One region of the Streptomyces spectabilis genome, then DNA from elsewhere that is predicted to be linked to it. Evidence: predicted binding sites of a transcription regulator. Region 1 holds the regulator's gene; the other holds the start of a gene.
What was found. Region 1 encodes HspR, which represses chaperone genes until heat shock. Its sites were predicted from a motif close to TTGAGNNNNNNNNNCTCAA; they were not measured.
Positions count from the first base shown of each region.

Region 2: the regulator HspR is predicted to act here: its motif matches at 4,566-4,584, upstream of lon (endopeptidase La).

Region 1 is NZ_CP023690.1:5,177,554-5,184,711, reverse strand. Features, by position in the region: gene CP982_RS22680 (helix-turn-helix transcriptional regulator) at 1-102, shown strand, start outside; gene CP982_RS22675 (hypothetical protein) at 330-836, opposite strand; gene CP982_RS22665 (fibronectin type III domain-containing protein) at 1,011-1,796, shown strand; gene CP982_RS22660 (heat shock protein transcriptional repressor HspR) at 1,900-2,355, opposite strand; gene dnaJ (molecular chaperone DnaJ) at 2,360-3,547, opposite strand; gene grpE (nucleotide exchange factor GrpE) at 3,668-4,423, opposite strand; gene dnaK (molecular chaperone DnaK) at 4,423-6,294, opposite strand; gene CP982_RS22640 ((Fe-S)-binding protein) at 6,610-7,158, shown strand, end outside.
Region 2 is NZ_CP023690.1:6,354,710-6,361,867, reverse strand. Features, by position in the region: gene CP982_RS28050 (hypothetical protein) at 1-320, shown strand, start outside; gene CP982_RS28045 (MarR family winged helix-turn-helix transcriptional regulator) at 355-849, opposite strand; gene CP982_RS28040 (lysozyme) at 1,165-2,019, shown strand; gene lon (endopeptidase La) at 2,126-4,543, opposite strand; gene CP982_RS28030 (GNAT family N-acetyltransferase) at 4,759-5,460, shown strand; gene CP982_RS28025 (hypothetical protein) at 6,174-6,857, opposite strand; gene CP982_RS28020 (PadR family transcriptional regulator) at 6,898-7,158, opposite strand, start outside.

The DNA of each region.
Region 1 (7,158 bases):
CAGGTCCTCGGCAGCACGGGCCGCACCCAACTCGGCTATCTCATCGGGCAGTCGGGGCTGCTGAGCCCCGGCGGCCCGGGCGGCCCCGAGCGCACCCGCTGAATCACGAAGGTCCCGAATTGCGGCCACTTGCCCCCGCCTCCGCCCCTTGCACCGCAACAAGTTGACGGTAGCGGAGAGTGGGCACGGCACTGCATCGTGATGAGCGCAGCGGCTCTGTTGTGGTCTCCCCCCGCGGAGTCGCGCTTCCCTAAGGCGCTCCGGCCCGCCTCGTTCCACGGCGGGCCGGGGCAGCCACGCCCCGCGCGGACAGCGGACGCGGCGGGGGCCTAGGCCTCTCCCGCCCACTCCCGCAGCAGCCGCTCGCGCAGCTCCTTGCGGGGCGTGCCGCCCTCGTGCGAGCGCCCCCACTCGGCCATCGCCGACAGCGTGGTCAGCAGCGTGGCGGCGCCCTCCGTGAGGCGGGCGAGCACGGCGCGGGAGAGGTCGTACTCCTTCTGGGAGTAGCCGTACGCCGCCGCCACGTACGCGGTCAACTCGACCTCCACGTCGGCGGTCTCCACGCACACGGTCATCGACGGCGCGTCCTCACCGCCGCCGAGGCCGACCGTGAGCGCCATGTCGACCACCATCCCGACCTGCCGCTTCAGCGACTTCACGGGAACGTCCTCGACGGTCAGCGCCCGTACGTCGTCCCACAGCCACAGGCCGGACTGCGGATGCCCGAGCCCGGCCACCCCCTCGGGTGTGAGCCGGACCCCGGGAGCGAGCCCGGACGGCTTCGAGCCCACGTACACATCGCCCTCGGCGATCCAGAACAGCCCCACCATGGCCATGGAGAATCCAGCTTTCCCGCGGAAGAAATCACGACAGCCTGCCAACTATAGGAGCGCGACGCGCCGTCTACCGTTCCCGTCCGTCCGCTCGCTAGAGTGCGCAGTCCCCCACGGACCAGCAGCTTCTCCCCCCACGCCTGCGCCTCCCGTCACTTCCGAAAGGGACTGCCAGCCGTGTCTCACCCCTCGCGGAGATCCCGTCTCCGCACGTTCGCCGTCCCGTCGGCTGCGGCCGCCGCCGTGCTCGCCGCGGGCCTCGGCCTCGGCGCCGCGCTCGATTCCGGACCCGCCGGTGCCACCGCCGCCCCCGCGTCGGGCTCGGCGCCGAAGGTCCCGGAGAAGCCGCGGGCCGTCTCCGGCACGAACGCCAACACCGTGACCTGGACGGCCTCTTCGGGCGCCAGGAAGTACGACGTGTACCGGGCCGAGGGCGACGGCGCCTTCACGCGCGTCGGCTCGGTGACGGCGCCGAAGTACACCGACGGGCGGGTCGTGCCCGACGTGCCGTACACCTACAAGGTCAAGGCGGTCGGCTCCGCGGGCAAGGCCTCGCCGTACTCCGCGGCCGCGCGGGCGGCCCGGGACACCATCGCGCCGCTGCCGCCCGCGAACCTCGCCGTCGTCCCGTCCGACGACGGGCCCGGCACCGCCCTGGCCTGGCGCGACGGCACCGACGCCGTGGCGTACACGGTCTATCGCTCCACGTCCCCGCAGGGGCCCCTGAAGAAGATCGGCACGTCCACGACCACCTCGTTCCGCGACACCGGGGCCCCGGCCCCGGACCGGCCGTACGTCTACTGGGTGAAGGCGGTCGACGCCGCGGGCAACGCCTCCGAGGCGGCCACCACCAGCCGCCCGCCGGAGCCGACCCGGCCGCCCACGCAGTCGCCGGGGCCGACGCAGCCGCCCACGTCCCCGCCCACGACCCCGGCGCCGTCGCCGACCTTCGGGGACGGCTGAGCCGCCCGCCGCGCTCCGGCACGACGAAGGCCGGGCGGCCCGCGCACGAGTCGTTCGTACGCGGGCCGCCCGGCCTCAAGTGCCGGATTCCGGCGGGCTACTGCTACTGCTCAGGCGACCTCTTGGGCCGCCACACCACGAGCGCGCTCGCCTGCTGCACGTCCTGGTACGGCACCAGGTCGCGGCGGTAGGAGGCGTGGACCTGGGCCTCGCGCTGCTGCATCGCGACCGCCGCGCCCTCGACCGCCGCCGACAGCTCGGCGACCCGGGACTGGAGCGCGGCGACCTGGTTCTCCAGCTCGATGATGCGCTTGATGCCCGCGAGGTTGATGCCCTCCTCCTGGGAGAGCTGCTGCACGGTGCGGAGCAGCTCGATGTCCCGGGCGGAGTACCGCCGGCCCCGGCCCGCGGTGCGGTCGGGCGAGACCAGGCCCAGGCGGTCGTACTGCCGCAGGGTCTGGGGATGGAGACCGGAGAGCTGGGCCGCCACCGAGATGACGTACACCGGGGTCTCGTCCGTCAGTTGATACGGGTTGCGTCGGCGGCCGTCCCGCTCCATGAGGTCACGCTCCCTTCGCGGCCTTGAACAGTTCTGCCCGCGGATCGAGATCCGCAGTCGCCTTGCGGTACCCCTCCAGGGCTTCCTTCGCCGCGGGGGACAGTGTCGTCGGTACGGACACCTCCACCGTGACGAGCAGGTCGCCGGGCGTGCCGTCCTTGCGGGCGGGGCCCTTGCCGCGCACCCGCATGGTGCGGCCGTTCGGCGTGCCGGGGGGCAGCTTCAGGGTGACGGGCACGCCGCCGAGCGTGGGCACCCGCACCTCGCCGCCGAGCGCGGCCTCGGTGAGGGTCACCGGGACCGTCACCGTGAGGTTCTCGCCCCTGCGGCCGAAGACCGGGTGGGCGTCCACGTGCACGACCACGTACAGGTCGCCCGCGGGGCCGCCGCGCTCACCGGGCGCGCCCTTGCCGCGCAGGCGGATCCGCTGGCCGTCGCTGACGCCCGCCGGGATGCGCACCTGCATCGTCCGCGACGACTTCGCGCGGCCGCTGCCGTGGCACACCTCGCAGGGCGTCTCGGCGATCAGGCCGCGGCCCTTGCAGTCCACACAGGGGTCGGTGAGGGAGAACCCGCCACCGCCGCCCCGGGAGACCTGGCCCGTGCCCACACAGGTGGGGCACACGCGCGGCGTGCCGTTCTTGTCGCCGGTGCCCGAGCACGCCTTGCAGGCGGCCTGGGAGGACATGCGCAGCGGAACCGTCGCGCCCTCCACCGCCTCCGTGAAGCTCAGCGTGACCTCGGACTCGACGTCCTGGCCCCGGCGCGGCTGCGTGCGCGTCCCCGTGCCCGCGCCACCGCGGTTGAACAAGCCCCCGAAGACGTCACCGAGGCCGCCGCCGAAGCCGCCGGCACCCGCTCCACCGCCGCCCGGGGCGCCGCCTCCGAAGAGGTCGCCCAGGTCGAAGTTGAACGTGCCGCCGCCCGCTCCGGGGCCTGGCCTGAATCCGCCGTTGCCGAAGAGCGCGCGGGCCTCGTCGTACTCCTTGCGCTTCTTGGGGTCGCCGAGGACGTCGTTCGCCTCGGAGATCTCCTTGAAGCGCTCCTCGGCCTTCGCGTTGCCCTTGTTGGCGTCCGGGTGGTTCTCGCGGGCGAGCTTCCGGTACGCCTTCTTGATCTCGGCTTCGGTGGCGTCCTTGGGGACGCCGAGGACCTTGTAGTAGTCCTTCTCGATGAAGTCCTTGGTGCTCATCCCCGACGTCCCTCCTTCCTCGTCGTCAGGTCGACGCCGACGCCGACCGCGGCGCCGGGTCCGCGACCATGATGGTCGCGGAGGGCCCGGCCGCGGTCGACGTCGCCGTCCGTGTCAACGTCAGCCCTTGTCCGGGCCACCGTTTTCCTTGCTCTCGGCCTGGTCGGCCTTGTCGGCGCTCTTGCCCGTGTCCTCGGCCTCGGCCTGCTCCGCGGCGTCCGGCCGCACGGGCTCGTCGCCCTCGCCGCCGGTCTCGTCCGCCGATTCCGGCTTCACCGTCTGCGCGCCGGGCTGGGGCTCCGCCACCGCCACGCGGGCGGGACGGATGACGCGCTCGCCGATGCGATACCCCGGCTGGAGGATCGCGACGCACGTCGTCTCCGTGACGTCCGGTGCGTAGCTGTGCATCAGGGCCTCGTGGATCGTCGGGTCGAAGGGCTCGCCCTCCTTGCCGAACTGCTGGAGGCCCATCTTGGCGACGACGGTCTCGAGCGATTCGGCCACCGACTTGAAGCCGCCGACCAGCTCGCCGTGGTCCCGCGCGCGGCCGACGTCGTCGAGGGTCGGGAGCAGCTCGGTCAGGAGGTTCGCCGAGGCGATCTCCTTCACCGTCACCTTGTCCCGCTCCACCCGGCGGCGGTAGTTCTGGTACTCGGCCTGGAGCCGCTGGAGGTCCGCGGTGCGCTCGCCGAGCGCCGAGCGGGCCTGGTCCAGCTGGGCCGTCAGTCCTGCTTCTCGCATTGCGTCCCCGGCCGGGGCCGCCGGGCCCTCCTCGGTGGAGGGCTCGGCGGCCTGCGGCGCCGCTTCGTCAGGGGTGGCGCCGGAGGGGACGTCGGGCCGCTCGGCGTCACCGAAGCCCGGGGTCTCCTCCGTCATCAGGCAGCGCCGCCCTTCGCGTCACCGGGCTTCTCGTCGTCGACGATCTCGGCGTCGACGACGTCGTCCTCCTTGGACATGTTCGGCGCGTCGGCGCCGGGGGCGGCACCTTCGGCACCGGCCGCGGCACCCGCAGCCTGGGCGTCGGCGTACATGGCCTGGCCCAGCTTCTGGGAGACGGCGGCGACCTTCTCCGTGGCGGTGCGGATCTCGGCGGTGTCCTCGCCCTTGAGCTTCTCCTTCAGCTCGGCGACGGCCGTCTCGACCTCGGTCTTGACGTCACCGGGGACCTTGTCCTCGTTGTCCTTGAGGAACTTCTCCGTCTGGTAGACGAGCTGCTCGCCCTGGTTGCGCGACTCGGCGGCCTCACGCCGTGCGTGGTCCTCGTCCGCGTACTTCTCGGCCTCTTCGCGCATGCGGTTGACCTCGTCCTTCGGCAGCGAGGAGCCACCGGTGACGGTCATCTTCTGCTCCTTGCCCGTGCCGAGGTCCTTCGCGGTCACGTGCATGATGCCGTTGGCGTCGATGTCGAAGGCGACCTCGACCTGCGGCACGCCGCGCGGGGCCGGCGGCAGACCGGTCAGCTCGAACATCCCGAGCTTCTTGTTGTACGCCGCGATCTCGCGCTCGCCCTGGTAGACCTGGATCTGCACGGACGGCTGGTTGTCCTCGGCCGTCGTGAAGATCTCGGAGCGCTTCGTCGGGATCGTGGTGTTGCGCTCGATCAGCTTGGTCATGATGCCGCCCTTGGTCTCGATGCCAAGCGACAGCGGGGTGACGTCGAGGAGCAGGACGTCCTTGACCTCGCCCTTGAGGACACCGGCCTGGAGGGCGGCGCCGATGGCGACGACCTCGTCCGGGTTCACGCCCTTGTTGGCCTCGTTGCCACCGGTCAGCTCCTTGACGAGCTCGGCGACGGCGGGCATGCGGGTCGAGCCGCCGACGAGGACCACGTGGTCGATCTCGGAGAGGGCGATGCCCGCGTCCTTGATGACGTTGTGGAACGGCGTCTTGCAGCGCTCCAGGAGGTCGGACGTCAGCTGCTGGAACTGGGCGCGCGTGAGCTTCTCGTCCAGGTGCAGCGGGCCCTCGGCGGAGGCCGTGATGTACGGCAGGTTGATCGTCGTCTCGGTGGAGGACGACAGCTCGATCTTCGCCTTCTCGGCGGCCTCGCGCAGGCGCTGGAGCGCCATCTTGTCCTTGGACAGGTCGACGCCGTGGCCGTTGGCGAACTGCTTCACCAGGTAGTCGACGACGCGCTGGTCCCAGTCGTCACCACCGAGGTGGTTGTCGCCGTTGGTGGCCTTCACCTCGACGACGCCGTCGCCGATCTCGAGCAGCGAGACGTCGAAGGTGCCGCCACCGAGGTCGAAGACGAGAATGGTCTGGTCGTCCTTGTCGAGGCCGTAGGCCAGGGCGGCGGCAGTCGGCTCGTTGACAATGCGCAGGACGTTCAGACCCGCGATCTCACCGGCCTCCTTCGTCGCCTGGCGCTCGGAGTCGTTGAAGTACGCGGGCACGGTGATGACCGCGTCCGTGACCTTCTCGCCCAGGTACGCCTCGGCGTCGCGCTTCAGCTTCTGCAGGATGAAGGCGCTGATCTGCTGCGGGTTGAAGTTCTTCTCGTCGATGTCGACCTTCCAGTCCGTGCCCATGTGGCGCTTCACGGAGCGGATGGTCCTGTCGACGTTGGTGACAGCCTGGCGCTTGGCGACCTCGCCGACCAGTACTTCACCGTTCTTGGCGAAGGCGACGACGGACGGCGTGGTCCTGGCGCCTTCGGCGTTGGTGATGACGGTGGGCTCGCCGCCTTCGAGAACGCTGACGACGGAGTTAGTCGTGCCCAGGTCGATGCCGACCGCACGTGCCATTTCGATGCCTCCAGATGAACTACTTGAGTGGATCTGGCTCAAGGATGCCCCACGGGTTGCCCCGAGTCAACAGAGCTGAGTCGATGGGACTCAACTCTTATCCACTCCTTACGCGCAACCTGGTGTTCACGGGGAGAGACGGCGAGCGGCCCCGCACGGTTGAGCCGCCGCACCCCGGACCCAGGAAGGCGAGCCTGAGCGACGCAGATCACCGCCTGCCCGGCTGCGAGGCCGCACAGTATGTGGGTAGTCTCAGACGGACTGCATAAGTTACTGCTTAGTAATAGACGCCTCGCAGGCCTGAGGAGCCCCGAAATGCAACTCGCCGCGATCATCGTGTCGCTGGTCCTAATCGCGGTCGGCGTCGCGCTGTTCGGCCGTGCCATCCTGCAGATCTACCAGTTCGTGCGGCTCGGCCAGGCCGTGCCCGCCGGCACCCGGACCGACGCGCCCGCCGAGCGCACCCTGACCGTGGCCAAGGAGTTCCTCGGCCACACCCGGATGAACCAGTGGGGCATCGTCGGCGTCGCGCACTGGTTCGTGGCGGTGGGCTTCTTCTCCCTGCTGCTGACGATCGTGAACGCCATCGGCCAGCTCTTCCAGGCCGACTGGATGCTGCCGGTCATCGGTGACTGGGCGCCGTACAACGTCTTCGTCGAGTTCCTCGGCACCATGACCGTGCTCGGCATCCTGACGCTGATCGTCATCCGGCAGCTGAACCGGCCCGGCGGCGCGGGCCGCAAGTCCCGCTTCGCGGGCTCCAACACGGGCCAGGCGTACTTCGTCGAGGGCGTCATCCTCGTCGTGGGTGTCTGCATCTTCACGCTGCACGCCCTGGAGGGCGCCCAGCACCACGTGGACGGC
Region 2 (7,158 bases), 1.2 Mb from region 1:
TGCGCCGCGCGCCCGGCTCCGACGCGGGCCGCATGGTGCCGATCGGCCTCGACGAGGGCGGCAAGGTCCTCGCGTACCAGGAGGCGAGCATCGTCGGCGAGGAGGGCGGCGCGGTCTGGCGCGTCGACCCGGCCACGCTCAAGTCGACGAAGCTGCTGCAGAACCCGTCGGACAGCTATGAGACGGAGGCGAGGTTCGAGTCGGATCGCCGCCTGCTCTACGCGGGCGGGCGCCTGTACCTGGGCGCCGACCACGTGACGGAACCGTCCACGGTGTACAAGACGCCGCAGCCGCTGGCGGTGGTCTTCGGCACGGACTGAGGGGCACCCGGGGCCCGGGCCGGGGTGGGGTCGCCTAGAACTCGGCCCGCGCGTTGAGCTGCCGGAGCAGCCGGGCCAGCTCCGCCACCTCGGCCCGGTCCCATCCGGCGAGCTGGCGCACGTACCGCTCGCGCCGCCCGCGGCGCACGGTCCGGAACCGCTCGCGCCCCTCGTCCGTGAGCCGCACGAGCCAGGCCCTGCCGTCCGCGGGGTCCGGCTCCCGCGTGACCAGGCCCAGCTGCTCCAGGGCCCGCAGCTGGCGGCTCATGGTGGCCTTGCCGACGCCGATGAAGGCGGCCAGGTCCGTGGCGCGCCGCGGACCGGACTCGTCCAGGAAGGCGAGGAGGCCGTACGCGGCCGGTTCCAGATCCGGATGGACCTGGCGGGCCATCTCGCCGGACGAGGCCCGGGCGCGGCGGAGCAGCAGCGTCAGCTCCCGCTCCAGGGCGAGGAACTCGTGGTCCACACCACCGCCCGCCCCCGCCCCGCCCGCACCGGAACCCCCGCCGTGGTGCGTGTCCTCACGCATGTCAGCACCCCTGCCGCACTTTCCCGAACCTGAAAGTTTTCGCCGACCGCGGCCATCGCCGCAGCTCGCCCAGTATTTCGCAGGCGTAGACCAACGGCGGCCACGAGAGCCCCTTCCCTCCCGTTGTCTACGTGCGTAGCTTCTTTAGTGACATGTTCACACCAGTCAGTTCGGTGACATCGGTTCGGTGACATCGATCGCCGTGACATGTCGACAGGTCCCCCCACCGAGTCCGTACGCCGCACCGGGCGAAGCGCCACACCTTCGGCCACGCCTGCGCCGGACGGACTCCATGAGGCCTTTCGGAGGCACGCCATGCCCGTGCACAGACCTCGTACGGCCCGCACTCGTACGGCCCGCAGCGGACACTCCGCCGCGGGCGTTCTCCTCGCCGTCCTGTCCGCTCTCGCCCTGCTCGTCGCCCTGCCCGGCGCTGCCCAGTCCGCCGACGGCGACGACATCCCACCGCGCGGCAGCGCCCGCATGGGCCAGGGCGTCATCGAGCACGACGGCCAGGGCGGCAGACCGAGCGGCGGCGACGCCGCACAGACAGAGGGCGTCGACGTCAGCAGCCACCAGGGCAACGTCAACTGGTCGGCCCTGTGGAACAGCGGCGTCCGATGGGCCTACGTGAAGGCGACGGAGTCCACCTCCTACCGCAATCCGTACTTCGCCCAGCAGTACAACGGCTCATACAACATCGGCATGATCCGGGGCGCCTACCACTTCGCCACCCCCGACACCTCCAGCGGCGCCGCCCAGGCCAACTACTTCGTCGACAACGGCGGCGGCTGGTCCCGCGACGGCAAGACCCTGCCGGGCGCCCTCGACATCGAGTGGAACCCCTACGGCGCCGCCTGCTTCGGCAAGTCCCAGAGCGCCATGGTCAGTTGGATCCAGGACTTCCTGAACACCTACCGGGCGCGCACCGGCCGCGACGCCGTGATCTACACGGCCACCACCTGGTGGAAGCAGTGCACCGGCAACTACGGCGGCTTCGGCTCCGCCCACCCCCTGTGGATCGCCCGCTACAACACCAGCCCCGGCGAACTCCCCGCCGGCTGGGGCTTCCACACCATGTGGCAGTACACGTCGTCCGGCCCGATCGTCGGCGACCACAACAAGTTCAACGGCGCCTACGACCGCGTGCAGGCCCTGGCCAACGGCTGACCGGGCCGCCCCGGCAGCACCCTCCGTATCCATGTGCGGCACCCCCCATGTGCGGCAAGGTCCGGGGCCCTCAGGGCCCCGGACCTTCACCGCCCCGCCGCGCCCGTCACGCCGCGGCGGGAACCTTCACCTCGGCCGGTGCGAGGGCCAGTTCGAGCACCTGCCGGACGTCCGTCACCGCGTGCACGTCGAGCTTCTCCAGGACCTCGGCGGGGACGTCGTCCAGGTCCGGCTCGTTCCGCTTCGGGATGATCACCGTGGTGATCCCGGCGCGGTGGGCGGCGAGCAGCTTCTGCTTGACGCCACCGATCGGCAGCACCCGGCCGGTCAGCGACACCTCGCCGGTCATCGCCACGTCCGTGCGCACCTGGCGGCCGCTGAGCAGCGACGCGAGCGCCGTCGTCATCGTGATGCCCGCACTCGGCCCGTCCTTGGGCACCGCGCCCGCCGGGAAGTGGATGTGCGCGCCCCGGTCCTTCAGATCGCCGACGGGCAGCTCCAGCTCCGCGCCGTGGGAGCGCAGGAAGGACAGCGCGATCTGCGCGGACTCCTTCATCACGTCACCCAGCTGTCCGGTGAGCGTGAGCCCGGCCGCGCCCGTCTCCGGGTCGGCGAGCGAGGCCTCGACGAACAACACGTCGCCGCCCGCCCCGGTGACCGCGAGCCCCGTGGCCACGCCGGGCACCGCGGTGCGCCGCTCGGCCGGGTCCTGCGCCGACTCCGGCACGTGGTGCGGCCGCCCGATCAGCTCGCGCAGCGCGTCCGCGCCGACGGTGAACGGCAGCTCGCGCTCGCCCAGCTCGTGCTGCGCCGCGACCTTGCGGAGCAGCCGTGCGATGGAACGCTCCAGATTGCGCACCCCCGCCTCGCGCGTGTACTCACCGGCGAGCCTGCGCAGCGCGCTCTCGTCGACCGTCACCTCGCCCTCGCCGAGCCCGGCCCGGTCGAGCTGGCGCGGAACCAGGTGGTCCCTGCCGATCACGACCTTCTCGTCCTCGGTGTAGCCGTCGAGCCGGACCAGCTCCATGCGGTCGAGCAGGGCCTCGGGGATGGCCTCCAGGACATTGGCCGTGGCCAGGAAGACCACGTCGCTCAGGTCCAGCTCCACTTCCAGGTAGTGGTCGCGGAACGTGTGGTTCTGCGCCGGGTCGAGCACTTCGAGCAGCGCGGCCGCCGGGTCGCCCCGGAAGTCCGAGCCCACCTTGTCGATCTCGTCGAGGAGCACCACCGGGTTCATCGAACCGGCCTCTTTGATGGCCCGCACGATCCGGCCCGGCAGCGCGCCCACGTAGGTGCGCCGGTGCCCTCGGATCTCCGCCTCGTCCCGCACGCCGCCGAGCGCGACCCGCACGAACTTGCGCCCCATCGCGTGCGCCACCGACTCGCCGAGCGAGGTCTTGCCCACGCCGGGCGGCCCGACGAGCGCGAGCACCGCGCCGCCGCGGCGGCCGCCGACCACGCCCATGCCGCGGTCCGAGCGCCGCTTGCGCACCGCCAGGTACTCGGTGATCCGCTCCTTCACGTCCTCCAGGCCCGCGTGCTCGGCGTCGAGGACCTCCTGCGCGCCCTTGATGTCGTACGCGTCCTCGGTCCGCTCGGTCCACGGCAGCTCCAGGACCGTGTCGAGCCAGGTGCGGATCCAGGAGCCCTCGGGAGACTGGTCGCTCGTGCGCTCCAGCTTCTCGACCTCCTTCAGGGCGGCTTCCCGCACGTGCTCGGGCAGGTCCGCGGCCTCCACCCGGGCGCGGTAGTCGTCGGACTCCTCCTCACCCTCCCGGCCATTCAGCTCGCGCAGCTCCTTGCGCACCGCCTCCAGCTGCCGCCGCAGCAGGAACTCGCGCTGCTGCTTGTCCACGCCCTCCTGGACGTCCTTGGCGATCGACTCGGCGACGTCCTGCTCCGCCAGGTGCTCGCGCAGCTGCTCGGTGGCGAGCCTCAACCGGACCGTCGGGTCCTCGGTCTCAAGCAGCTTGACCTTCTGCTCGGTCGTGAGGAACGGCGAGTATCCGGAGTTGTCCGCGAGCGCCGAGACGTCGTCGATCTGCTGCACGCGGTCGACGACCTGCCAGGCCCCGCGCTTCTTCAGCCAGCTCGTGGCCAGCGCCTTGTACTCCTTGACCAGCTCGGCCGTGGCCCCGGGCAGCGGGTCCGGCACGGTCTCCTCGACCTGGGCCCCCTCCACCCACAGGGCGGCGCCGGGGCCGGTGGTGCCCGCACCGATCCGCACCCGGCCGCGACCGCGGATCAGCGCCCCCGGGTCGCCGTCCGAGAGCCGGCCCACCTGCTCGACGGTGCCGAGCACACCGGTGCCCACATACGTCCCGTCGATACGCGGAACAAGCAGCACCTGCGGCTTGCTGCTACTCCCACTGGACCTCGCGGCGGCCTGAGCGGCCTCCACCGCGGCTCGTACGTCGGCGTCGGACAGGTCGAACGGCACCACCATGCCGGGCAGCACGACCTCGTCATCGAGCGGCAGCACGGGCAGAGCGAGCGAGGTGTAAGCCGTGGACTCAGCAGCCATGATCTCCCCTTCGGCATTCAAGTTGAGCTATACCGACTCAATGCTTATGAGCCTTGGATTGTTCCCACGGGTTTGTTCGCTGTGAGCGATCACCTCTGCCCCCACGGAAACGCGGCTCTGTAATCTTCACTTCGCCAGTTCATCCATTACTGGTGAGGGCTGCACCTGCCAATCGGCCATTACACGGCCGTTGGCCGACACGGGGAGGCATTCGGATGGAAGCGACGGGGGCGACGGGGACCGCGGAGGCCCGGGAAGCCGACGAGGCGGTTCGCGCCTGGGTCGACGGCTGGGTCGTCTCTCGCGGAGCGGCTCCGCCGGTGGTGGAGCCCTGGGGCTACACGATCGACGTCGGCCTGGCCAAGCACCCGTCCCGCCACGTCTTCGGCTCGCCCCACGGGGGCGCCCTGGAGGCCGACGTACGCAAGGTCGCCGCGTCCGTGTCGGGTGCGGATGTCTGGCTGAAGGTCTTCGCCGAGCCGTCGCGGGTCACGCCGTGGCTCGGCCCGGAGTGGTGGGTCGATCCGGAGGAGGGCTACTTGATGACGGTGACCCTGACCCCGGCGCCCCCGCAGCACCTGGTGGCACCGGAGGGTTACCGGCTGCGCACTTGGATGCGGGGTGGTGTCGTGCGAACGATGGTGACCGCCGCCGACGGCTCCTGGGCGGCGCGCGGCCAGATGGCACCGACGGGCCGCACCGCGGTCGCCGACCAGATCGAGACCTCCCCGGCGCACCGCCGCCGCGGCCTGGGCAGCCTCGTCATGCACACGCTTCAGACTGCCGCGGCCGAGCAAGGCTGCGAGATCGGCGTCCTGGCGGGGACCGTGGAGGGGCGCGCCTTGTACGAGTCGCTCGGTTGGCAGGTGGTGGCACCACTGACGAGCGCCCGCCGGAAGGGTCCGGACGAGTCCTGAGCGGTGGCTGGTTAGTCGACGGCCGGGCTTGACCGGCTATGTGGTGTGGCGGCGGTTGGGTAGTGGGTGTGGTGATTGCTCGGGCTTGGCTGGTGGTCGCGTGTGGTGATTGGTCCTGCTTGGCGCCTGGTCTTACTAGGTGAGTGGCCGCGTGTGGCGGCTGGTCCCGCTTGGTGAGTGGCCGTGCCTGGCGACTGGTCCCGTGTGCCGGCTGGTCGCTCGTGGTGACTGGTCGCTCGTGGTGGTTGATTGCTTTTGGTGCTGCTTGCCGCCAACGCCTTGGTGGTTGCCTGCTGCGTCGGCCGCGAGTTGGCAGGTCGGCCGTGGTCCGCAGCGTCGGTGGCTGCCGCTGGGGCAGTGGCCGTCCCGCTGTGTCGGCAGTCGCCGTCCGGGCAGCCACTGTCCCGCTATGTCCGCAGCCGACGCCAACTCAGCCGTCGTCCCGGTGCATGGGCAGTGGCCCTCAAGGCAGCCACTGTCCCGGTGCGTCGGCAGTTGCCACTGGTTCAGGCACGGCCCCGCCGTGTCAGTAGTCGCCGCCAAGTCAGCCACAGTCCGGCTGCGTGGGCAGGTGTATGCCGCCGTGGGCGGTGCCTGCCGCTACAGGCGCTGGCTGTCACCGCAGGCTGTGCCTGCCCCCGGGGCGAAGCCTGGTTTCTCGGCCAGCGCCCACGGCGCAACGCCCTCGCTTCCCCGGGCGCCAGCCCGTCCCCTCACCCCTTCGAGGGCCCTCCCCTTCTCGCTCGGAAGTCCTTGACGGCGTACGGCAGGCCGGGCACGAGGAACAGCAGCGTGCCCCACAGCGGCAGGCGGAAGAGTGGGTCGTCGCCTATGAGCCAGCCGGTGAACTCAGCTACGGGCAGCGCGGCGACGCCAAGGAGCATCCAGCGTCTGAAGCCGAGGTTCCCTCGCCGCATTCCCCAGGTGACGGCGCCTATTGCCAGCGCCCCGTAGAAGGCGATGCGGGGCGCCTCTATCTCCAGGGTCAGGGTCCGGTCGAGGAGATGGGTGAGCAGCAACAGGGAGCCGACCACGAAGGGGATCAGCGCCGCCATGCGCAGGACGCGCAGCGGCAGGGGCGTGTGTGCGCGGGCCCAGGCGGCGGCGAACGCCTTCACGTCGGCCCCGACCACGTCCTGCGGGGTGCGGCCCGCGGCGGCGGCTTCCTCCAGGTGGCCGGAGAGCTCGTCGAGCATCTCGCGCAGGGAGGCGTCGTCGATCCCGCGGTACTCCCAGTTGCTCCGGCAGACGGCGAGGGCGCGCTCGCGGGTGAGCCCGGTGTCGGGTGCGGCCTTGCCCGGCGGGTCGTGGTCCGGTGTTCGAGCAGCCGACGCGGCCGCCCCCGCTCCCGTCCTCGCCTCGCCGATCGCCGTCGCGCTCGTCGTCTCGTACGTCATGTGCCGTCTCCCCCGATTGGTGCCGTGTCGTGCGCCCCGGTCAGGTCCCCAAGGTGCTGGAGACCGCGCCCGTGAAGGCGGTCCAGGTGGTGCGGCCGCTTGCCAGCTCGGCCGCGCCCGCCTCGGTCAGGCGGTAGTACTTGCGCGGCGCCCCGCCCGCGGCGGACGGAGCGCGATAGGAGTCGACCAGGCCCGCCCGCTCCATACGTGCGAGCAAGGGATAGATACTCCCCTCGCTCACCAGGTCGAGGCCGCTCTCGGTCAGGGCTTCCACGAACTCATAGCCATACCGAGGCCGCTC